Regions from separate parts of the Paenibacillus sp. JT22N15 genome, predicted to be linked through region 1. Evidence: predicted binding sites of a transcription regulator. Region 1 holds the regulator's gene; the other holds the start of a gene.
The links. The regulator LexA, encoded in region 1, represses DNA repair genes until DNA is damaged. The targets are predictions, from matches to a motif close to CGAACATATGTTCG.
Positions count from the first base shown of each region.

Region 2: the regulator LexA is predicted to act here: its motif matches at 6,242-6,255, upstream of ruvC (crossover junction endodeoxyribonuclease RuvC).

Region 1 covers NZ_JBXENV010000003.1:105,323-117,551, forward strand. The annotation lists gene AC50X8_RS06595 (hypothetical protein) at 1-58, shown strand, start outside; gene AC50X8_RS06600 (accessory gene regulator ArgB-like protein) at 18-566, shown strand; gene AC50X8_RS06605 (cyclic lactone autoinducer peptide) at 544-666, shown strand; gene AC50X8_RS06610 (LytTR family transcriptional regulator DNA-binding domain-containing protein) at 679-1,074, shown strand; gene AC50X8_RS06615 (hypothetical protein) at 1,246-1,653, shown strand; gene AC50X8_RS06620 (ATP-dependent DNA ligase) at 2,276-3,157, opposite strand; gene ku (non-homologous end joining protein Ku) at 3,154-4,002, opposite strand; gene AC50X8_RS06630 (hypothetical protein) at 4,240-4,959, shown strand; gene AC50X8_RS06635 (accessory gene regulator B family protein) at 4,928-5,413, shown strand; gene AC50X8_RS06640 (hypothetical protein) at 5,391-5,516, shown strand; gene AC50X8_RS06645 (LytTR family transcriptional regulator DNA-binding domain-containing protein) at 5,529-5,900, shown strand; gene AC50X8_RS06650 (restriction endonuclease) at 6,516-7,265, shown strand; gene lexA (transcriptional repressor LexA) at 7,387-8,007, opposite strand; gene AC50X8_RS06660 (LysM peptidoglycan-binding domain-containing protein) at 8,243-8,623, shown strand; gene AC50X8_RS06665 (DUF896 domain-containing protein) at 8,972-9,175, shown strand; gene AC50X8_RS06670 (aldo/keto reductase) at 9,207-10,193, shown strand; gene AC50X8_RS06675 (hypothetical protein) at 10,301-10,807, shown strand; gene AC50X8_RS06680 (HAD family hydrolase) at 10,832-11,617, shown strand; gene AC50X8_RS06685 (1,2-dihydroxy-3-keto-5-methylthiopentene dioxygenase) at 11,731-12,229, opposite strand, start outside.
Region 2 covers NZ_JBXENV010000021.1:2,664-14,892, reverse strand. The annotation lists gene tgt (tRNA guanosine(34) transglycosylase Tgt) at 1-354, opposite strand, end outside; gene queA (tRNA preQ1(34) S-adenosylmethionine ribosyltransferase-isomerase QueA) at 393-1,439, opposite strand; gene AC50X8_RS29410 (SpoIID/LytB domain-containing protein) at 1,450-3,546, opposite strand; gene AC50X8_RS29405 (thiol-disulfide oxidoreductase DCC family protein) at 3,548-4,015, opposite strand; gene ruvB (Holliday junction branch migration DNA helicase RuvB) at 4,017-5,021, opposite strand; gene ruvA (Holliday junction branch migration protein RuvA) at 5,042-5,680, opposite strand; gene ruvC (crossover junction endodeoxyribonuclease RuvC) at 5,677-6,180, opposite strand; gene AC50X8_RS29385 (BofC C-terminal domain-containing protein) at 6,359-7,075, opposite strand; gene AC50X8_RS29380 (ABC transporter ATP-binding protein) at 7,161-8,015, opposite strand; gene AC50X8_RS29375 (ATP-binding cassette domain-containing protein) at 8,012-8,788, opposite strand; gene nikC (nickel transporter permease) at 8,790-9,617, opposite strand; gene nikB (nickel ABC transporter permease) at 9,633-10,562, opposite strand; gene AC50X8_RS29360 (ABC transporter substrate-binding protein) at 10,582-12,156, opposite strand.

The sequences.
Region 1 (12,229 bases):
CAAGGAGGTTAAGCCCCATGGTGGAAACTATTTCGAGAAGACTAGCAATAAGCATTAAATCAGTCGTTCCGGAGCATCCAGCATCGGAAGCTCGCTTGCAATACGCTTTGTCGTTTATCTTAAACGCTTTATTTATAATTACAGGTGCGCTGCTCATATCATTTTTCACTGGGCGGACAAGCGGCGTTGTAGCAGCGTTGATATCATTTGCGATACTTAGGCAGGTATCCGGAGGCGTACACCTAAAATCGGGCACTATGTGTGTCATAGTATCCGTAGGAGTGGCGACGGCATTGTCTTTCACGCCTAACTTTCCGGGAAAAATGTTGGTGATAATCAATCTCTTAAATCTATTGATTGTATTGATGTTTTCACCAACAGACATAGAAAAACAGTCTCGTATTCCAAAGCGTTATTACCCACTACTTAAGCTTTTATCTGCCTTAATTGTATGTAGCAATCTATTGATAGAATCGTCTATAATTGCATTAACTCTGCTTGTGCAGTGTTTGACTTTAATTCTGGCAAAGGTGGTGAGTACCCATGCTAAAAAATCTAGTATATAAATTGGCTTCATTATTGGACGGCGCGGCTGTTTTTTCAGTAAGAACAGCAAGCTTCCTCTATGTCAATCAGCCAGAAACCCCAGAAGAATTGTTGAAATAGTGGTGAACATCCATGCACTTATACACGATCGATACGTTGACCGTCTCCAAGGACGAGTTAGGCACATTAGGTCTAGTTTCTGTTAAGGTACAGGACATTATAATTATTAAATCCTTATCGGAAAAGAAGCGCATAATCATACACACTCTGACGGATGTTTACTATACTATGGGTACTCTTGTATACTGGGAAACGGCGCTTAACAGCAGCGGGTACAATTTCCTTGTGCTCGATCGTTCAGAAATGATTAATCAAGATAAGGTAATATTGCTGAATCCTAAAACAGGAGATGCTTACTTTGAAAGGATTGTTAATAAACAATCTAAAAAATGCGGCGTAGCATACCATAGAGTCAAAGATTTTGTCGAATTTATGCTGAAGTACAATCCGGAAATTCAACTAATGTAGCCCTTCCTACAGGAAAAGGGCTATTTTTGTGCGGTAAATTAACGTTCTTAATTTGTCAAGACTCATTCGACATAGTGCGACATAATTCACGATCGCCAATTTATATTTACTTCTTCCAGTAAGTCCCTGATAATACAGGTATAAGCCTATTACATCAGGGGGATGCAGGTCATGGAGATAGCAGAATTTGAAAAAAACGCCGCATTAAAGTTTGCTGAGTTCAAAAAGAAATGGTCTGGTAGAGGAGCAATACGAACAACTTTTCGGCTTGATACAGATTCAGCAGTCCTTGTCTTTGAACAGGATTTCACGAATTTGGAATATGATTTATTAGACTTTACAAAGTCTGAAAATCGAATGGACAAATATTTAAAAAGGATTGTGAATGTAATGACAGGGGACTTTAATCCTTTTCTCAATACGTTACATGAAGGTCTGCAAATTACGGCGATGAAGACGACTGTAGAGGGATGGGCATTCAGGTATCAGATCACCACAATGGTGTTTAATAAAAATTTGCGACAACTCGTGCTGTCTGATGATATAGACAAGAGTAAAATCTCAAAAAGCACTAAATAAAAAAGTTGGTGACTGTATGGTAAGAAGCCGGACCGGGCCGACACAATGACGCTGATAAGAAGCGTACTTTGTGTCGGCTTTCTTGCTAGATGGAGGGTTAGCGAAAGGGGGGGATGGATAAAAGAGAATCGTCTTTCTTTCTTGAGTATCTGTTGGATAAACTGACGATCCACTTCCAGTGCCCGTGCAAATTCGGCTTGTGTCATCTTCATGCGCTTTAAGTGTTCGGGCAGCCGGCTATCCCCCAATTCAAGGGATGCCACAGGATTCGTCTCCTTTCGTTTGCCTATGGATCAAATTATAAATATAGTTTTAAGGAGATTCTACTAGTCGTTACTTTATATAGAAGATTCTTGATGAAACTACACACAGGAGAGAATATTAATGAAGGAATATGAAATGAGCATAAGCTTTAATTTAAATGAAGAACATTTAGAATTATTGATAAGGGCATCCCTTATTTAAAAAAAGATCGTGCCACCTGTAATGGTGAATGTGGTAACTCCAAATGTAATATCTAAGCTAATTATAGATTAATGGATTATTGAGTCGAGTGAATAATATGAGTCATAATAGAGGGTACTTGAGCTATTTGCTTAAGTCCCCTTCTAATATTTGATTATTATTTGTCCCCAAATCCGAGTAGTTTAGGCTGGCGAAGTAGTCCGGAATCAGTAAATTCCAGAGCTGTAACACGAGCTGGGAAGGGGACTGAAAGCCACACAACATCAGATTTTACCATGCCAGGAGTTAGCTCTTTAAAAGGGCACTCACCAGGATGATCTACCATAAACTGATGAAGTACTTGCTTGGATGCTTGATCCAAGCCCGAAACGTGCCCGATGTAACGATTTTCATATCGCAGGACAAGGCTTGAAACAAGTCCATCCCGCAGTTTTATGCCGACGACGTCAGCGACTATCCGTACTTCTTTGCGTTTTTTAAACCAATATTGATGTTTTTTCCCCTCCATGTAAGGGCTATCTAATCTTTTCGAGATAATTCCTTCCCATTCACGTTCATTGAGCCAATTCCAAAGTGCTTGTCCATCGGAATGCAAATCGGTTACAAAGAGTCGAGGCGTTTTCTCTGGAAATGAGGCTTTCAGTTTCTCAAAACGTTCTTTATAAGGGAGTTTGCGAATGTCCTCGCCATTCGAATTGATCATATCAAACATTACAAATATAAGGCCATCATCGGGGGTGCGTTTTCGCACCCCTAACTTGGCCCTTTGAAAATTTGGACGCACTCCATCGAAATAGGCGATTTCTCCATCCAAGATACAAGGGCCAACGCGGATCGGCTCTAATAATGCCACTATTTCCGGGAAAGTATGATTACGCGGCTCCAGCCTTCGTCCGAATAGTTCAACCCTCCCTAAACCATCTAAGCGGACCAAAGTGCGCACGCCGTCCCATTTAATTTGATAACCCCATTCGGGTCCTTGGGGAATATTGGAAGAGGTTATTGGAGCCATAGGGACAGAAGGGAGCTGCATGGTCATGATACGTTACCCTTTGCTTTGGCTGTTCTCTTTTTCTTAGTTGAGGGAGCACTTGGAGGCATGGCGGCGGATTTTGTAGCATCCAAGCTTGCTTGGAGCGCGGCCATAAGATCAATGACATTGGTCCTTCCTTCAGCTGTTGGTGCAGATACAATATCAACACTCTGTCCTGCTATTTTTTGTTGAATCAATTCAGTTAATGCGATACGGTAATCGTCCGTATATTTGGCAGGATCAAACGGTTCGCTGAGCTGTTCTACCAGCATCTTAGCCATATCGAGCTCTTTATCATTAATCGTTGTTTGCACAGGTATGTTAGGAACCTGGGATATGGCCCTAATCTCGTCTGGAAAAAACATCGTTTCCAAACATAGGCAATTTCCCACTACTCTGACAGCTGCTAGGCTGCTTTTACTGCGAATAGATATTTTGGCTATGCCGATTTTTCCAGTTTGTTTTATGGCTTCAAGCAACAAGCTATATGCGCCAGCACCTGCCATGTCAGGGGAGAGGTAATAGGCTTTTTGATAATAGACCGGGTCAATTTCGGCCAAGTCTACAAAATCAAGAATCTGAATAGTTTTGGCGGAATCAGGCTTGATAGCTTCAAGCTCTTCTTCTTTGACAATTACATACTTACCTTTTTCATACTCAAACCCCTTAACGATCTCTTCCGGACTAATCTCCTTATTGCAATGACGGCATGTCTTAGCGTAATTAATCGGCATGCCGCACTCTTTATGGAGACTGCGAAATGATATATCCTTGTCTTCCGTTGCAGAGTGCATTTTGATCGGCACGTGCACCAACCCGAAACTAATAGCGCCTTTCCAGACGGTATGCATAATAATTTCACGCTCCCTTTTTTATTTAAGGTTGCACTGTTTTTGGAAAGATATTCGTAACAATCAGTTGGTTATAAAAATCATAATATGGATTGTTTTTTATGTGGAGGTTCTTTATGATCGTGTATTTCCGTCAGGTATTAAAATTCTGTCTTGCCAACAGAGTTGCGATCATGCAATGATGAAAGTAATAAATTTGAAAACCAAAATTTAAAATAAAAGATGGTGGCGCTATAAATGGAGACAGCGAGTTATTTGCTTTTTAGCATATTGGATGCAATTGCGATGGTTGTATTGATGATTAAATCGTATAGGCAGCCACTTGCAGCATATAAATGGAATGTCCTTTTTATTTGCATTGGGGTGGCCGGTTGGTCATATGCAGTCCGGGTTGTGGTTGGGTTATCACCATACATAGATATATTTGGGCAATTTTTAATCTTCGCAGCGTTTTTTCGGTATTCACTTAAAATTAGACTTGTTTATTCTGGTTTGATGGTAGCGGTAGGTTATGCCGCCTATGTATGTATTCAGTTTCCGATCTATTTTGCCGTGACAGCGTTAGGTGTTAGCGATGTTGTTGCTCAGAATACAGGAGGGAACGGGGTTATTGCGATTCAATTTTTCACAGACGCTGCTTCGTTGGCGGTCGGATGGCTGATTACAGTATTTAATTACGGATTTACTTTTATCGTCATTCCTCCGCATGACCTAAGCCGCAAGGAAAAACTATTTACCGGAACGAACGGAATGCTTGCAATATCTACATTAGCTGCTGTAGCCATAATCACGACATCTTTATTTTTGACCGTTCATTACGACGCAGCCTTGTACGCTTACCCCCTAGTATTATTGATACTTGGCACCCTATATTTCCTCTCTAGAAGGAGAGAATCAGAGGATGATAGAGTTTATATCACAAAGAATGGCGCTTTTCATAAAAAGGTTAGATCCTGAGGGCAGCGTATCTGTAGAAGTGATGGCCTATTCTTTGGGTAATCGGATTTGTTCTGCAACTATAATCGCTGTTACATTGATTATTGGGATTGCAACTGAATCATTTATACAGACTTTAATTGGTCTAGTGGCTTTTTGGACTCTGAGGAAGTTTACTGGAGGCTTTCATTTTAAGTCCTTAACAACGTGTGTGATTGTCTCAACTTGCCTTTTATCTATAATTCCACATATTGTCTTAAGTGGTACAGTCATGATAATATTGATATTGTTGAGTTTAACGTTATTGATTTGCTGGAGTAGGGGCAGTGAAAGGAACTTACCTTTGTTGCTCATTTTGTCAAATATATTTTTTCAATCAGATGTAGTTACTTTAGTTTTTTTCGCTCAGATGGTATTGGTATCCATTCATCAAAGGGACGGAGGTGCTGAATATGATGCAAAAACTAGCGCGTAAAATTGCAGACAAACTGCAAAAAGACGCTGAGCGTTCCGTCGCAAGTGGAAATCGAAAAGGGTTCATTGGGGCTCAACCTATCCCAAAAGAACTTCGTAAGTAGAGTGGATATCATATGGATCTAACGACTGAGATTCTAGGACAACGAATTTATGATGGGGAAATCGATGGAGATCAGTTTGATACATTCAAATTAGGTGAAGTTTTTTTTGTAGATATATTCCAACCAAAAAAAAACTATCACATTCCGAGATTCCATACCACTAAGGGCCTTTTTACATTCATAACGACACTTGAAGCATGCAAACAAATATTTTTGCCATTGGGATTTGTTGCGCTGGATGTTAACAACCTAGTGAACGTAGAGCATATTCGAGAGGTTACTAAAACATTTTACGCAATAACTGCGCATTTCGAAGGCGGTTATACAGCAAACGTAGCTAAAGGAAAACTACCTTTAGTGGAACACTTACTAAAAAAGGGCTGAATCCAGAAATGGGTTAGCTCTTTTTTAATACACATTTTCATTATTATGTCAATAAAAATCGATACTAGTATCGAACGATTAAATATTTCGACAAAAAACGACAAAATGCATTAGTATCCTGTGTTATATTAAAAATGTAAAACAGAGGGAAACAAATATCATTATAGAGACAGAAAGATATTAAAGCAGGAATGATCGAGTTCCAGGCAGCGGGGAGATAAAGCCGCATTCATTTTCGTCTCACAGTCCAGCGAATTGAAACTAGTTTCACTGCGCCATACTGTTGATTACGGGATGTTGAGCTCTTCCTCGCTGGGTTCGATCAGATCCATGACATCAAATGAATGATGAAACAATAGCATACATACCGGTAACCGATTGTAAATTTGGAGAGGGCTGACACGAGTATTACTGATGTAGATATCAGTAGTGCTTTGTGTCAGCCTTTTTATATGGTGGTAGTTATTGTGAAAATCGACACAACTGACCGTGAGGAAACAAAGTTAAGTGAAGTGAGTAGACTGATAACTTTTATGTATTTTTCATTATTAGGTACAAATTCCTATTATATATGCCGATATAAGGTATATTATGTTGAACAAAGGGGATCTAAATATGGCAAAACGTAGAAGGAAGAAAGAGGAATTGGACCCGGTACAAGCATTTGTGCTGCTACTTATGCTGGGTGCTGGTTTTGGTGCCTATAAGCTTACAAATTCTTTTATTTTTGCGGGTGTTGCATTTGGTGCGGTTATGATGTTGTATGCAATTGTAGCGATATCAATTGCTCGCAAACGTAATGAACGCCTTAAGCGTTCCGGTATCGCAGAAATAGATAAGATGGAGGGCCGACAGTTCGAGAAGTATCTTGGACATCTTTTAGAGGCTCATGGCTATAAGGTAACGGTGACGCAGGCAGCAGGAGATTTCGGGGCAGATCTTGTTATAGCAAAAGGCGCGCAAAGGGTGGTCGTTCAAGCTAAACGTTATAGTAAAAATGTCGGGATTAAGGCTGTTCAAGAAGCACAGGCTTCTATCGCACATTATTCGGCAAATGAGGCATGGGTCATTTCCAACAGTGGATATACAGAAGCTGCAATCACCCTAGCAAAATCAAATACAGTTCGGCTTATTGATCGAGCAGAGCTCATTGAAATGATTTTGAAGATCAATGCCAATAGATCAATTCCAACACCACATACCGACACAGAACAAAACAATACTGAGAAAATGATTACGAAGCAAATAAGGACAGAAGTAGCATGTGCAAAATGTGGCCAGCCATTAGTTCGTCGTAAAAGTGCGCGTGGGGAGTTTTTGGGTTGTTCAAGCTTTCCCAAATGTCGTCATACCGAGGCAGTCTGAGGAGGAAGACCGATAGCTGGAAAAAATCCTCTGACTAAATTAAAAAGCTGCATCCAACCCGTTTCTAGTGCGGGCAAGGATGCAGCTTTATTCTTGTATGAAGGGTATGAAATTTCTACGATTAATGAAAATCACGGAACAAGCCGATGACTTTGCCTAAAATCGTAACGTTCTTCAGGCGGATAGGTTCCATGGTTACATTTTCCGGTTGGAGACGGATATGATCCTTCTCGCGGTAAAAGGTTTTGACTGTTGCTTCATCGTGCTCAGTCATGGCGACCACAATATCACCGTTAGTAGCGGTCTGCTGCTGGCGTACAATAACGTAGTCGCCGTTATGTATGCCGGCTTCAATCATGCTCTCGCCAATGACATTAAGAATGAATACATCATCATCTCCTACGTAATGGGAAGAGATGGGGAAATATTCTTCAATATTCTCAGTAGCGGTAATCGGCACACCGGCAGTAACTTTACCGACGATCGGTACATGGGTAACAGCAGGACGGATAATCCCGTCGACATCTTCCTGATCCAAAATCTCGATAGCGCGAGGTTTAGTTGGATCGCGGCGGATAAGCCCTTTCTTCTCCAGACGGTCCAGATGACCGTGTACAGTCGAGCTTGAAGCAAGTCCAACTGCTTCTCCAATTTCACGTACGGAAGGCGGATAACCCTTCTCGCGAACTTCGTTCTTTATAAATTCCAGAATCGACTGCTGGCGATTGGAAGCTTTGGACAACACGATCACTCCAGTTCACGCACTCCATGATGAGTGCGACATGAATTTTGATTGAAACTTTGATCCATGCACTTCATTCGAAGTGCAATATGAGTATTTATTTCTCAAATTATAACATGGAACCGCCGTTCGTACAAACATAAGTTCCTAAAAACAAAAGTTCGCATTGTCTGTTGACCACAAACAAATGTTCGTGTTAATATCGAAACAGAACAAACGTTTGGGAGTGAGGGCAATGATCATTTATCCAGAATCCTATCAATCTATATTCTCAGAGAAAGCGCCTGTTAAGGCGGCAAAGATGAAATGGCAAATCAGCATGGCTGGATTTAGCAACTATGCTTTGAAGTTGGCGGTGTGTCTGACTCTGTTTATCGTATTGTTTTCTGGTTTTTTATTGGTGCGCACAGAAGCTTCAGTGAATCATGTTGCGCCAGCGTCTGCTGGAGAGCAGACGGTAGTGGTTGCGCAAGGCGATACATTATGGGAGCTTGCACGTAAATACTCGGACAGTTCTGATGATATACGCTGGTCCGTTTATCAAATACGGGAACGCAACCAGCTGTCGTCGCCAGATATATGGCCTGGGCAGAAGCTGGTCATTCCTTCTCCATAGCTTCATTAAGAAGCATGCCTCTATACTATACGCAAGCTGTTTGCATGACGGAAATCATGTAGCTGTTCTTCGTAACTTTTGAAGCGTGAATACTCGACCTAAATACAGAATAGATCGGAACAATGATAGCATTATCGTTGTACGATCTATTCTGTATTTAATTATAGCCCCATTTTCTTGAAATATAGGAAAGGATATGATTTTCTCATCCATTCTCTATATTTCTCGGACTGAAACGCGCTGCGCCGCCAAAGGACGGCGACAGCCGTTTCACCTTGACAACTGCGTATTGGTAATGTCAAAGTAGAAAGAGTTTGGGAAAAGTACAGCAAGTGAGGTGAGCAATCAATGGAAGAGCTTATTGCCAGAATTAATGAATTATCCCGTAAAAATAAAACAGTCGGTTTGACGCCCGAGGAACTGACGGAACGGGCTGAGCTGCGCAGTAAATATATGGAGCAGTTTAAAAGCAATTTTCGCCAACAGCTTGATACGATTAAATTCGTAGAAGATGAAGAGAGTGAAGCGGGAGACGAGAAGCCACAGCATTAATTATTTTAATGGGAGAGGCGGTCATCATTTTATGAAATACCAACTGCTTGGACGTAGTGGACTAGCTGTTTCTGAACTTTGTCTTGGAACGATGACATTTGGCAATACAACGAATGAGCAGGATTCGCTTGAGATGATCAATCGTTTTGTGGAGCGCGGCGGCAATTTTCTCGATACGGCGAACGTTTATGTAAGCGGACGCTCTGAAGAGATCGTCGGAAAAGCGATTAAAGGCCGTCGTTCTGAGATGGTCGTTGCTACAAAGGTTAGAATGACAACATCACCTGATATTAATGGAGTAGGGCTGTCCCGCAAGCATATTATGGACGGCGTGGAAGCGAGCCTCAAGCGACTGCAAACCGATTACATTGACTTGTATCAGGTTCATGTATGGGATCATGCTACGCCGATTGAAGAGACGCTGCGGACGCTCGATGATCTTGTCACATCAGGCAAGGTGCGTTACATCGGCTGTTCTAACTTTTTTGCATGGCAGCTTATGAAATCTTTGGCATGGAGCGATGCTAATAGGTATGTACGCTTTGTTTCGCTGCAGCCTCAATATAGCCTCGTTAGTCGCCAGATGGATCGCGAAATGATGTCGCTTTGCCTAGAAGAAAACGTTGGCGTTATTCCATGGGCTCCGCTTGGTGGCGGTTTTCTGACCGGCAGGTATGATCGCACAGAGCCGACAGAGGGCAGATTGACAAGCAAAGTAGGCGAAAGTGCTTGGGCAAACCGGGCAAATGAGCAAAACTTTGCTGTTTTGGATGCTGTATTAGCAGCCGCCAAGGAACTTGATAAAACACCTGCTCAAGTTTCACTGAATTGGCTGCTGCAAAGGGAAGGCATTACGTCCCCAATCTTTGGTGCTAGTACGCTTGCGCAATATGAGGATAATATGGGAGCTGTCGGCTGGACGATGCCTGAAGAAATATGGAACCGTCTGGATGAGGTCAGCGCGCTTGCCGAAGACTATCCGAATCGTTTTATTGCAAAATTCAAACGTCCGTTTTAACGAATTACTGTGAAACCTGGAGATATACGGTGTCAGCCTGCATCACTTGTCTGACTTGATTTATTAAGCGTGATTTTGTGCTGCAGCCATAATAAGGAGGAACGAATTTGTCACGTACATGGGAGCGCAAGGTGCGCCGAAATACGAACCAAATTAACAAAAATCGCAAAAAACAAGGCGGCCCAAGCTTTAAACCAGCTGGACCCCAATCAGATCGTTTTGTTGGCCGCAGCTATATTGCGCCGATTTTACTCCTGCTGTTTATTGCCATGTACGTTATACTTGCCCAAATGGACCCGCAATTTAAATTCGATACCTTGCTAGGTGTGACAATTGGCTGCTATGTATTTCTGGCAATTGTATTTTTCCTGCGGCGCCCGTATATTACAATCGGTAAAAACTATGTTCAAACACGCAAGATGACTGGCGACAAGCGTCTAGGTGCAGAAGCGATCAAGACGATTCGCGTACAGCCTGGCTATGTGACGATTGAACCGCAAAAAGGATCGACGTGGGCTTTTTCGCGAGTATTTCATCGTTATCCAACGGATGAAATCAGCGCAAGATTAGAGCAATTTGCCAAAGATAACGGCATAACATACGAACAAAAATAAAACGACCAGGAGCGTCAGTGAACAATGGCAAAGCTAGCGGTATTATTTGATTTGGATGACACACTGCTATGGGATGACCGTAGTGTAAAAGAAGCATTTGATGCGACCTGTCAAGCAGGTGCGGAAGCAGCGGGCGTAGATGCGGTAGAGCTGGAGGAAGCTGTTCGCAAGGAAGCTCGCAGCCTATATGAATCGTATGAAACGTTCCCTTTCACGAAAATGATCGGAATTAATCCTTTTGAAGGCCTATGGGCTAACTTCCGTGAGGGAGAACAGGAGGAGTTCAGAAAGCTGGAGCAGCTTGCACCCGCTTATCGTCGTGAAGCATGGACGAAAGGGCTAAAAGCGCTGGGCGTAGACAATCCAGAGCTTGGCGCCATACTGGCCGAGCAGTTTCCGGCAGAGCGCAGAGCGCGCCCGATTGTATATGATGAAACGTTTCGATTGCTAGATGCGCTAAAAGGCAAGTATAAGCTGCTGCTGCTAACGAACGGCTCACCGGATTTGCAGCAGGAGAAGCTTACAGGCGTTCCACAGCTTGCGCCTTATTTTGACCACATCATTATTTCGGGCGCTTTCGGTGAAGGCAAGCCGGCCGCTTCGATTTTCCGCCATGCGCTGGAGCGCCTTGGTATTGAACCGGAGCAGGGTATAATGGTTGGGGACAAACTGACTACGGATATTTTAGGTGCAAATGCCATTGGTATGGATTCGGTATGGATTAATCGCCATGGCGCTGTTCGGTCGGATGAAATTGTGCCTACATATGAAATTAAGCATTTAGAGGAATTGCTGCCGCTGCTGGGATAGTCGCGCATACTCGCGCCATTACTGCTGCAAAAGCATAAGAAGAAGCCCCTTGGTCCATTTGACATGGCTCAAGGGGCTTCTCTGTATAATGACGCAATTCAATGAAGAAACGATCAAGCTTTAGTGAAAGCAGGGTCTTCGAACGGGTGGGCAATCCAGCCCTCCGTTTCAATAAACAGGCGAACAGCAACGATTTGACGGTTATCCATCAATGTGAAGAAGTGAGGAATTGTTTCTGGAACCGAAATAACGTCTCCCGCTTCCAGCTCAACGTCGAAATAACCGACTTCTTCGCTGCCTTTAATAATAAAGATTCCGCGTCCAGCTGTAATCGCCCGCACTTCATCTTCTGTGTGCGTATGCACTTGCTCAAAACGTTTTAAAATATCATCAAGACCTGGGGTAGCATCTGAAAGGGCAACGATATCCCATGTTTTGTAACCGCGACGCTGGGCAAGCTCGCGAATTTCTACATCGTAAGTAGCGAGAATTTCCGCTTTCTCTTCATCGGATAATACAAATTTATCTTGCAGATGGCCTGGCAACTTGCTAGCATCCCAGTGTTCATAAAGCACTTCTTGGCTTTCCAAAAACGCGCGAACGTTCTGCTCG
Region 2 (12,229 bases), on a different contig from region 1:
GGAGCGGAACTGGACGCCTTCTTCCGTAATTTTACGCATCTCGCTCAAGCTGAACACCTGAAAACCGCCGCTGTCAGTCAAAATTGGACGGTCCCAGTTCATAAACTTATGCAATCCGCCTGCACGCCCAATCAAATCATGTCCGGGGCGCAAAAACAGATGGTACGTATTGCTCAAAATAATATGAGCATCCATCGTTTTCAGCTCTTCCGGGCTCATCGTCTTTACCGTCGCCTGAGTTCCCACTGGCATAAAAGCCGGCGTCTCAATAACGCCATGGGGCGTATGGACGCGGCCAAGCCGCGCTCCAGACTGCTTGCACACTTTTAACAATTCATAGGTTACAGCCACAATTCACGCTTCCTGTCTTCTTTAATTTTGTTGCTCCACTATTAATAAATAAACATCGCATCACCGAAGCTAAAAAAGCGGTATTCCTCACGAATCGCTTCTGCATAAGCGCTCATAACCGCATCGCGCCCAGCAAGCGCGCTGACGAGCATAACCAGCGTCGACTTGGGCAAATGGAAATTGGTTAGCAGCGCATTAACGAGCTTGAAGGAGTAGCCCGGAAAAATAAAAATATCAGTCCAGCCGCTGCATGCCTGAATCGCTTCCTTCTCAAAGCGCGCCGCAACGGTTTCCAGCGTCCTTGCAGAGGTTGTCCCTACAGCAACGATGCGTGCGCCCTCGACCTTCGCCTGATTCAGCAGCGCCGCGGTCTCCTCGCTAAGCTCGTAATATTCCGAATGCATCACATGCTCTTCCACTACGTCTACCGACATCGGCCGAAACGTTCCAAGCCCAACATGCAGCGTCACATAAGCAATGCGCACACCTTTATCCGCAAGCTGCTGCAAAAAGTCAGCTGTAAAATGCAGTCCAGCCGTCGGGGCTGCCGCCGAGCCATCATGCTTGGCATAAACGGTCTGATAGCGCTCGCGCTCCTCCAGACGTTCCCGAATGTAAGGCGGAAGCGGCATTTCTCCAAGCCGCTCCAGCAGCTCCTGAAAAATGCCCGTATACGCAAACCGGATCGTACGGCCGCCCATATCGCCTTCTTCTTCAACAAAGGCACGAAGCAGCGGCTGGCCGCTGCCGTCATCGCCAAACCATACCTCTGCGCCGATCTTCATGCGTTTGGCAGGCTTCGCGAGCGCCTCCCAGCGGTCACCTTCCAGCTGCTTGAGCAGCAGCAGCTCAATCTTCGCCCCTGTATCCGCCTTCGCGCCAATTAAACGAGCAGGCAGTACCCTGGTGTCATTAAGCACCAGCACATCGCCGGCATGCAAATGCTGTGCCAGATCGGTGAAGCTTTCATGATTCACCGCGCCATTGCTGCGGTCCAGCGTTAAAAGCCTCGATGAAGTGCGCTGCTGCAGCGGGGTCTGAGCAATTAAATGCTCCGGCAGTTCAAAATCAAACATTTCTACGTTCATCTGTCAGTCATCATTCCTTAGCGATAGTTACATCATTATAATAGTATTTCAGAATATAAGAGTAGTCATACCCTTGCTCGGCAAGGCCAAGCGCCCCATACTGGGACAAACCGATGCCATGGCCGAAGCCTGTACCGATGAAACGGAAGCTCGGCGTCTTCGTCGCTTCACGAATCTTGCCCTTGCTGCCCATAATATACAGCTTGGCATCCATTTGCTTCACTTCGCCGCCTGCCCCAATCGTATAGATCGCACCTGCACTCTCAGGCTTTGTTGTCGTTTTCTTATTCGCTCCGAGTACGTTCACGCGTGCTGTCTCGTCAATTTGGAACAAGGTGCTCGGCAGGCTTCCCAGCGCCGTCCGCAGCATATCCGGATATTTGACCTCCAGCTTTTTGCCGTTCGCCAGCATTTCCGTAGCCCGACCCGACTGTCCTGTCTTGCTCACTTGGAGCGAAGTAATTGGACCGGCTATCGTGGTGACGCTCTTGAGTGAAGCAACCAGCTCCTCTGAGCTGAAAGGTCCTCGTACCCAAGACATCGGACCGGATTGCACTGATTTTTCCAAGACGACTACCTTTGCACCCGCATTAACTTGGCCAACCAACGGCACATCATCTTGGATGAGCGGTATTTTCCGCACCTTTACGCCGTCCGTATTCACCTTCATCAACTTAATTCCTGCGGGATTCGTTTCGCTCGTTGCCGTAAGCAAATCTTCGCGAATATAGCCGGTCAAGCCGCTTGGGAGCACGACGCGGTACCAGCTGTACAGCCCTTTTTCCGCCGAGCTGTCCGTCGGGCTTTTGACACTCGTCAAATAAGGAACGGCATTGCCCCATACTTCCTTGGCATCCGCTGTAGCCCCGCCGCCATTGGAGGAATAAAGCGCCTCAATCAGCTTGCCTTTATAAAGCACGACCTCGCCTTGCGTCGCGTCTACCGCTTGAATCGTGGATTGCTTCTCCGTGCTTGTTCCCGCATAGGCTTGGCTGCTCACACTATCGACTACATGGGCGATTTGAAAGCCCGTGCCTTGATAGAGCGCATACGTTCTAGCGGCTACCGCCTGAGCCTTCAAAGCCTCCTGCGGCCAAGTCGCAACCATTTCCGCACCTACAACGGAATACAAATACTGCTCAAACGGAAGTTCATTTACGACTGCAAGCTTCCCATTAAAATCACTAAACTCAAAAGCACCGCGATACGTACGGCTGTAACGCTCCGTCAGTTTGATCGTTTCTTTGCCTGCCGGCTCGACCCATACTTTGGCGCTTGTTACAGGGAACGTATACATCGTAAGTGAGCTTCCCGACTTGCCTGTCAGCGTATGGTCGTTCTTCAGCAGCAGATAAGGCGATTTGGCGTCAGCCTGCAGCAGGCTGACGCCAGATGCTCCAGACGCTACCTTGATGAGGTCTAGATCAGCACTGCTGGCAGCAGCACCTACCATAACCGAATAACGCAGTCCGCTGGCTGGCTTGCGCACAGCGATATACGTATCAATTCCCGCTGCCTCAAATGATGACGATGCCTTAACAGCCTCAGCTTTAGAAGCATAGCCTGTGCTTTCCAGATGAAGCGGCCCTTGCAGCTCCGGCTGCGAACCGCCGGACAGCTTCGTTAACTCGCTGTCTGACTTCCATTTGCTTAGCGCAGTTTTTGCTTCTTCAACGGTTTTGTAGGTACCTTCTGTTACTTGATATACCGTCTTGCTTTTCTTCGTTAAGGAAGTAATAAAACCGCTGCCCTTCGCCGTCTGCACTCTTTTATAAGCGCTAAGCGCCGTCTCGAAGCTGGTCGTTTCCAGCACCTTGACCTTATAATCGTCCTTGGCAAAGCGGGCCTGTACATTGCCTGCCTCCCGCAGCCATTCCTCCGCGCCGGACGGCTGCTTCATTCCAATGGACAAGCCGCCTGCCGAGCTGAGTGTTGCTGCGGCTGTATTCACCGAATATTTCCCCGGAAATTGCAAAAATATAGCGACTCTTATCGAATCAAGCTGAGGTACGGCTCCTTGAGAAGGCTGTACATGCCACATCGAAATGAGCATTAGCCCAGCTAAAGTTAGAAGCGACAGCCGTCTGATCGAAAAGCGGGCGTTCATCTCACCTTCCCCCTTCTGGGTGATTATTGTTCTGCATTGGCGGCTTCCATTCGCAGCCATCCACCGAGCAGCTTTGCTCTGTTCTGCCAAACCATTCGTAACGTCGGCCCGCAATGATGCGATAAATAGCATCTGCTATTCGCCGCATGCCTGGGATCCGGTACAACAGGGCGAGCGCTCCCAGCCCTTTAACCGTGCGCAGCACGCGTATAACGCCGTCTGCTCCGGCATATAACATGCCATTGCTGTCCGCAACATGCATTTTCTCATAAAGCTGCTGCGTGCTCACCTGCTGAATGCCAGGAACGCTCACCGTTCCCGGCTGTTCCAATTGCTGAATTTGCACAAATTGCAAATGGGCCCGCGACGGAAGCTCCTTGAGCCTTGCAACCGTTGCAATGCATAGATTGCACTGGCCATCATAGACGATAAACAGCTTTTCTGCTGAATGCTTCCCCGCGCCAGCCATTCTAATTTCTCTCCGGGTATGGAATGCCTATATGGCGATACGCCTGCTCGGTCGCCATACGTCCGCGTGGCGTACGCTGGAGAAAGCCAATCTGCATTAAATATGGCTCATATACATCTTCTATCGTCTGGCTTTCCTCGCCAATTGTAGCCGCGATTGTATCCAGGCCTACTGGACGCCCGGCAAATGTCGTCATCATTGCATGCAGCATTTTATGGTCGATGCTGTCCAGTCCCATCGGATCAACCTGCAGAAGCTCCAGCGCCGAGCTTGCTATTTCGTCTGTTATAATGCCATCGCCACGCACCTGGGCAAAATCCCTTACCCGCTTGAGCAGGCGGTTGGCAATTCGCGGTGTTCCACGGGAGCGCAGCGCAATTTCCTGAGATGCTTCGCCCACGATGGAAATATCGAAAATTTCCGCCGAGCGCGAAATAATATAAGCAAGCTCATCAACCGTATAAAACTCCAGCCTGCTGATGACGCCGAAGCGGTCCCGCAGCGGAGCGGAAAGCAGCCCCGCCCTTGTCGTTGCGCCAATTAATGTAAAAGGCGGCAAATCAAGCCGTACGGATCTTGCGCTTGGCCCTTTGCCGATCATAATGTCGAGCGCATAATCCTCCATTGCCGGATAAAGCACTTCTTCTACTGTACGGTGCAGCCTATGGATTTCATCGATAAACAGCACGTCGCCCTCCTGCAAATTCGTCAGCAGGGCAGCGAGATCGCCTGGGCGCTCAATAGCTGGTCCCGATGTCGTACGCAGGTTTACGCCAAGCTCATTGGCGATTATGTTCGACAGCGTTGTTTTTCCAAGTCCGGGCGGCCCGTAAAGCAATACATGATCGAGCGCTTCCTTGCGAAGCTTTGCCGCGTCTATGTATACTTTTAAATTTTCCTTCGCCTTCGATTGACCGATATATTCAGCCAAATAACGAGGACGCAGACTTAGCTCCACCGCCTGATCATCCATCATAAGGTTGGCGGAAATAATTCTTTCGTCCATCCGTGCTCAGCTCCTTTTCGTCAACCTTTAAACAGCTGCTGCAAAGCGCGCTTCATGAGGGAATCAACCGTCTCCTCTGGAATCACCGTCTGCTGCAAGCCATGCCATGCCCGGTCAAGCTCCGCAGCTGTATAACCAAGCGCTGCGAGTGCCTCACGCGCTTCTTCCCAAGCGGTGCCTGCTCCCTGCCCGCTTCCGCTTTGGAATAAATCAGGCTCCAGGTAAGCGCCCGCCGCCGACAGCACTGCCGCATCGCTTGCGATGCCTGCAAGCTTGTCCTTCAAATCCAAAATCATCCGCTGCGCCGTCTTCTTGCCAATGCCCGGCAGCTTCGTAAGAAACGTAATGTTTTCCTGCTGAATGGCAGCAATAACGGTTTCTGGCTTGCCTCCTGCGAGTATGCCCAGCGCCACGCGCGGCCCAATGCCCGATACTTCCAGCAGCTTGCGGAACAGCGTCTGTTCCTCGCGCGTTGCAAACCCGTACAGCAAAATCGCATCCTCGCGAACGGAATGATGAATATATAGGGTTGCAGGCTCTTCCCTTTTCGCTAACGCATAGGGATTCGGCGTAAACACCCGGTAACCGACATCTCGTACATCCAGCACCACATACTCCAGCTCAACATGGGACACTATACCTCGTAAAAAATCAATCATGATCGTCCCGCCTCATTAATTTTTTGGACTAAAACTGCCGAATGGGCATGGCAAATGGCCACTGCCAGCGCATCCGCCACATCATCGGGCTTCGGAATGGCCGATAAATTCAGGAACATCTTGACCATCTCCTGCACTTGGCGCTTTTCCGCCTTGCCGTAGCCTACAACAGCCTGCTTAACTTGCAGCGGCGTATATTCCGCAACCGGAAGCCCGCGCTGCGCCGCCGCCAAAATAATAACCCCCCGCGCCTGACCAACCGCAAACGCCGTTGAAACGTTCCGGTTGAAGAACAGCTTCTCCACTGCAACCGAATCGGGCTTATACTTATCCATTAGGGCAACAGCCGAATCATAAATTTGAATGAGCCGCTCCTCGGGCGCCGTATGCGCCTCCGTCTGAATACAGCCATACTGAACAGGCTTGAGCTTATGACCCTGTTTATCAATGAAACCAAAACCCGCTATCGCAATACCGGGATCTATGCCAAGAACGCGCAAACCGCCAACTCCTTATTCCTGCCGTTTATTTCTCCTATTATACCAAAAGACAGAAAGGATGAGAACATGCGTTTGAGGAAAGTGTCGAGGAGCAGCCGATTTTCTTTACACCATCATTCATTATACAACAAGAAGAGGACGTCCTCTATAAGAACGTCCTCCGGGCTGCTATTTTCATCTAATAAGCGGATCGTTTAGCCGGTTTGCCATGTCCCAGCTCATAGTCGCTAAAGGTAGACAGGACGCTGTTAAACTCTTCGATGTCATTGATTTTAATGCCGTGGGTCAGCTGCTCTACTTTGTCGCGGGGCAAGCTGCTTTCCAAATACCGAATATCCAGTTGAAAAAAAGTTCTTAGCACCTTCTCCTGCTGGGGGGCCCCCTCAAACAGCGATAAATTCCCCTGCCTGTCCACGCCCATATACGCTTCATTCTGGCAATGCTTCGAAAACTCATCCACCGTCTGCTCAACCAGCACCCGGCTCGTTTTTTTATCGAAGCTTGCATGCCATTCGCCATTCGCCTCGAGCAGCCGGATCAGCTGGAGAGAAGTCATGCGCCCAAGCGGCCTGCTCTCCTCGCCGCATAGATAGTAGCGGCGCAGCATGACGCTGACTGGCTCCTGCTGCTCCCGCAGCTCGCGCAGCAGCTCAGAAGAGGGGCCGCTGGCGGCTCCTGCACTAGATGCTGCTCCTACGCCTACGGGATTAGCGCCAGACGCTGAATCGGCAAAATTGGCGACGGCGCTTGCCAGGTTGATGGCCGCAGCCGCCTTCGCAGGATGCCAGACAGTACCCGCTAGCGTGACGGCGAGCAAGGCGATACTGCCTAGCGTCCAAAGCGGACGGCGGCGAAGCTTTCTTTTTAGCTGCTTCCATAAGCTCATTAGCATCATGTTTGAACCCCTTTGTACCTTTTTATTGCATAGGGTTCCACTGAGTTTCCAATATTATGCGCGTAAGAGAAACACCGAAGGAGGGCTAGCTTTTTACAAGCTCATAGGGCAGTTCCTTCTCCGCGTTTTCAACTGAGCTATCGTCCACATGCTCCTCTAGCGTCGCAAATAAAGCACGGGTGTAAGGATGCTTAAGCTTGCCTTCCTCCCATTCACTAAACGTTTCCACGATTTCGCCCTGATACATGACGGCGATCCGGTCGCACAGTTGACGGGCAAGCGCCAGATCATGCGTAATGAACAAGTAGGCCAGCTCTTGCTGCCGCTGAATTTGCTGGAGCTTCGCCACGATAGAAGTCTGCGATAAAGGATCGAGACTGGCTAACGACTCGTCAAAAATAATCACTTCCGGGCGCACCGCCAGCGCTCTCGCGATGCATACGCGCTGCTTCTGCCCTCCGCTAAGCTGATGCGGCAGCTTGCCTAGAAAGCTCTCGTCCAGGCCAACGGCGCGCATGAGCTGTTTGCTTAAGTCCCGAATTTCCAGCGGATGCTTAGCTCCAAAATTGCGCATTGGCTCTGCCAGCACCTCTTTAACAAGCATCCGGGGATGCAAGGAGGATGCAGAGTCCTGAAGGACAAGCTGTACGCTTTTGTATACCTGCAAATCCTTCATATGATGTCCATGAATAGACTGTCCGCCGAGCAAAATTTGCCCGGAGCTTAGCGTTTCCAGCTTCATAATGAGCCTTGCTAATGTGCTTTTCCCGCTGCCGCTTTCCCCAACAAGCCCAAGCGTTTCTCCGCGATGCAGCGCGAGATCAACCTGCTTCACAGCTTGAACGGCCGTGCTGCTGTCCTTCGCCTTAAGCCCTCTTCGCTTTCTCAGCAGCCGCAGCGGAAACGCCTTGGTCACTTGACGCAATTCCAACACAATCATAGGACGCTTCCTTTCGCTTGGACTGAAGCCATCCCGCCCGGCTGCATCGTGATGACACGATCCGCGAATTTGCGGACGCTTTGCTCGTCATGCGAAATGAGCAGCACCGTCAAGCCGAAATCCGCCTGCAGCTGCTTCAGCAAAGCTAACACTCGGTCGCGATTGAGTGCATCCAGCGCCGTCGTCGGCTCATCGGCAATAAACAATGCCGGCTCCGTGCTCAGCATCATTGCAAGCAGCACCCTTTGCCGCATGCCTCCGCTCAGTTCAAAAGGGTATGCGTCCAAAATCGCTGCCGGGTCCGCAAAGCCAATCCGTTCCAGCATCGTGCCCAAATACGCTTCCATTTCTTTGCGCGAACGCTTCGCTTGCAGCTTCAACGTCTCGACCATTTGCCTGCGCACCGTGCGGATCGGATCTAGGCCGCTCAGCGAATGCTGAATAAGAAGGGCGATTTCCTCACGGCGAAGCTTCTGCAAGCGACGCTCATCATAACGGGAAATATCATCCTCCTTATAAAAAATATGCCCGCCTGTCAGGCGCAGCCCGGTTTCCAGCAGCCCGACAAGCGCATGGGCAGTCATGCTTTTGCCGCAGCCGCTCGGCCCTACAAGCGCAGCCATTTCACCGGCATGAAGCTCCAAGGATACATTTTGGATAATAGGCAGCCATTTTCCAGCTTCCTGCCGGGAAATTTCTATATTTTGAACGCAGAGCAGCGGGGTATCGTTAAGGTTGGCGCTGTTGTTAATGTTGGTAGTGTTCGCCGCCATCTTACACCTCCTTCGGAACGTCAGCGTTCTGCTCTTTAAACCGGTCGCCAATTAATTGGCACGATAATACGAAGCTTACGATGGCAAGCCCCGGATAAATCATAACATGCGGCGCCAGCTGAAAATAACGTGTAGCATCATGCAGCATGACGCCCCATTCAGGAGTAGGCGGCTGAACGCCCAGCCCGAGGAAGGATAGCCCGGCGATGAGCAGCACGATTTTTCCAATGTCAAGCGTACTGAACACAGCGATCGGCGCTGCAATCTGCGGCAAAATATAACGGCGCATAATCCGCAGATGCGAATTGCCGGACATGCGGGCTGTTATTAAATAATCCTCCTTGCTCACCTTAAGCACGAGCCCGCGAATGAGCCGGACATAATTGGCCCACCTCACGATGACAATCGCGATGATCATATTCGCAAACCCGGGTCCGAGTATGCCCACAATGGCAATTGTCAGTACAAAATCAGGAAAAGCGAGCGTGCCATCCATCAGCCGCATAAAAAAATGATCGGTGCGCCCGCCAAAATAGCCTGTTAACAGCCCAATCGGCAAGCTAATGCATAAGCTCAATCCCAAAATGACAAAAGCAATCGTAACCGTCGTCCGAATCCCATATAAAATGCGCGATAAAATGCAGCGCCCCAAATGATCGGTGCCAAAAGGATATTCGCCGCTCGGCGCCAGAAGCCGATTCGGCAGATTCACCTGAAGCGGATTATGAGGCGCGAGCCACGGGGCCAGCAAGCCCAGCAGCACAATACTTGCAAACAGGCCGATGCCAAGCAGCAAGCTTGTATTCTTTTTTTGAAAAAGGGTCCGCATAAAAAAGAGTTCCTCCTAGCTTGCCCGCAGCCGCGGGTCCAAGCGCACATAAAAAACTTCCACCGCCAAATGGATTGCGACAAACAAGAAGGAGGTGAATACGACATAACCTTGAATGACCGGATAATCCCGCGCCGTTATCGCTTCAATAATATATTTGCCTACACCGGGCCAGGAAAAGATCGTCTCAACGATCACATTGCCTCCCAGCATAAAAGCAAAGCTTGTCCCCAGCATCGATAAGATCGGCAAAAAGGCATGCTTGAACACTTGAAAAATGAATATTCTTCCTTTGGATAAGCCTCTCGCACGCGATGCTTTGACGAAGTTCTGGTTGTTCATCTCCAGCATATTCGTCCGCAAAACCCGGGCATAGACCGCGCCAAGCCCTAGGCCAAGCGTAACCGCCGGCATGAGGAGATGAGCAAAGCCCCCGCGTCCCATGGAAGGCAGCCAGCCTAGCCGGACCGAGAAAAAATAAATCAATAAAAAACCGAGCCAAAAGGAGGGGATCGAGGCGCCCAGCAGCGCAAGGATTCGGCCTATCCGGTCCAGCAGCCCTGTTGAAAAGATTGCGGTCACCATGCCTATAAGGCACGTTGCCAGCAGCATGACCAATGCGCCAGCAGAAGCAAGCTCCAGTGTGGCGGGCAGCCTTTTGAGCAGTTCCCCGGCAACCGGCTCCTTGGACATATAAGATGTCCCCCACTGCCATGTAAATACATCGCCTAGCCAGCCTATATATTGACTCCACAAGGAATCCGTCAGTCCCATTTCCTCCCGGAGCGCGTCAATCGCCTCCTGCGAGGCCGGGATATTATGCGTGGTCAGCAAAATTCTCGCCGGATCGCCTGGAGATACCCGCATTAATATGAAGGTAAGCGTCGCTACGCAAAAAATGACGAGCAGCATTTGCGCGACGCGTTCTAGCCAAAAACGAAGCATACTTAAGTTCACCCTTTACTTAAGGGATATCGACTTCAGCCGTCACATAATAATATTCGATCGGATGCGGTATGAAGCCCGTTACCCCTTTTTTCACGCCAAATACATTGTCAGGATGTACGATAAACGACTGCGGCAAATCAGCATTAATAATATCTTGGGCCTGTATCGCAAGCGCATTGCGCGCATCGGTATCCGCCGTATCGTTAAGCTTATCGATTACCGTCTCAAGCGGCTTCGATTCATAATGGCTGACATTCGATTCGCTAGCAGCTTGATAGAAAATGTTCAAGAAATATTGCGGATCGCCCGTCTGCGCCGTCAGCATGCTGTACATCGCAAGGTCCCAATCGGACTTCGCAAGCTCAGCGTCAATATTTTCAACCTTGCGTATTTTCACGGTAATTCCTTCATTAAGCAGTTGATTTTGAATAACCTCTGCCATAACCGACAGCTCTGGGCGGTGCGGGAACGTAAGGAGCGTCGCCTCGAACGGCTTGCCTTCCTTCTCCCACATGCCTTCCTCATTTTTCTGCCAGCCGCCAGCGGTCAGCAATTGCTCCGTCGTTTCCCCTGCTGCTTGCTCCGCCACTTTGCCGAATGGCAAAATTTCCGGGAACGGGCTTTTCGCTTTCGTGCCGTAACCACGCATAACCGATTCAATAATCGCCTCGCGCGGAATCGCTTGATCTACAACCTCGCGGTTCGATTTTTCTTTAAACAAAGCAGAATTCATATTAAATAATACCATATGTGTACGAACCGATGGGGCAGACAGCACTTCCAGCTTGCTGTCCTTCTCTACCAGCTCAATGCTGTCAATCGGAATGTCCGTTGCGACATCTACTTCACCAGCCTGCAGCGCCATCAGACGCGTGTTGCCATCGGTTACAAACTTCATCGTCACTTCTGAAAGCTTTGCGGGTTCCCCCCAATAGCCATCATAACGCTCAACAACAAGCGATACGTCTTTCGTAAATTGCTTGATTTTGAAAGCTCCCGTCATGGCCGGGTAGCTGCCCGCTTCCTTCATGCTGTCAACATCAAGAATAATCGTGCTTGGATCAGCCAAGCTGGAAATGATCGCCGAGTTCGGCTGTGTCGTAATCATTTTCAGCTCGTCAGGCGCAAGCACTTCAATATCTTTAACCAGAAGCAAATCCTTCGCCAAATGGCTGTTCGCAATGGAACGCAGCAGCGATGCTTTTACGCTTTCAGCATCCATTTTTTTGCCGTTGTGGAACGTTACGCCCGTTTCCAGCTTGAACGTCCACGTATTAGCATCCTCCTGCTTCCATTCCTTCGCGAGCCAAGCGGATGGCTGCAGCTGCTCATTCAATTTAATCAGCGTTTCCCCTGCGCCCGAGCGCATAACATCCCAGCTATCGTCGCCATGCGGATCAACGCCTGCAGGGTTCCAAGTGTACGCCATTGTTAGTGTTTTTTTAGCGGCAGCAGCGTTGTTTCCCGAGGCAGCATCCGTGCCCTGCTCTGCGTTTTGGCCAGCATTCGTGCTGCATCCTGCAAGGACCAGCATCAAGCAAACGATCATCATTCCAAGTGACAAGCTAAGTGGCTTCTTCGTGTGGTTCATTTTTCTTTTGTCTCCCCTTCTAGTAAGCGTAAACGGCCGAAAGCCGTCCTGTGGCGGCAAAGCTACCGTTTCG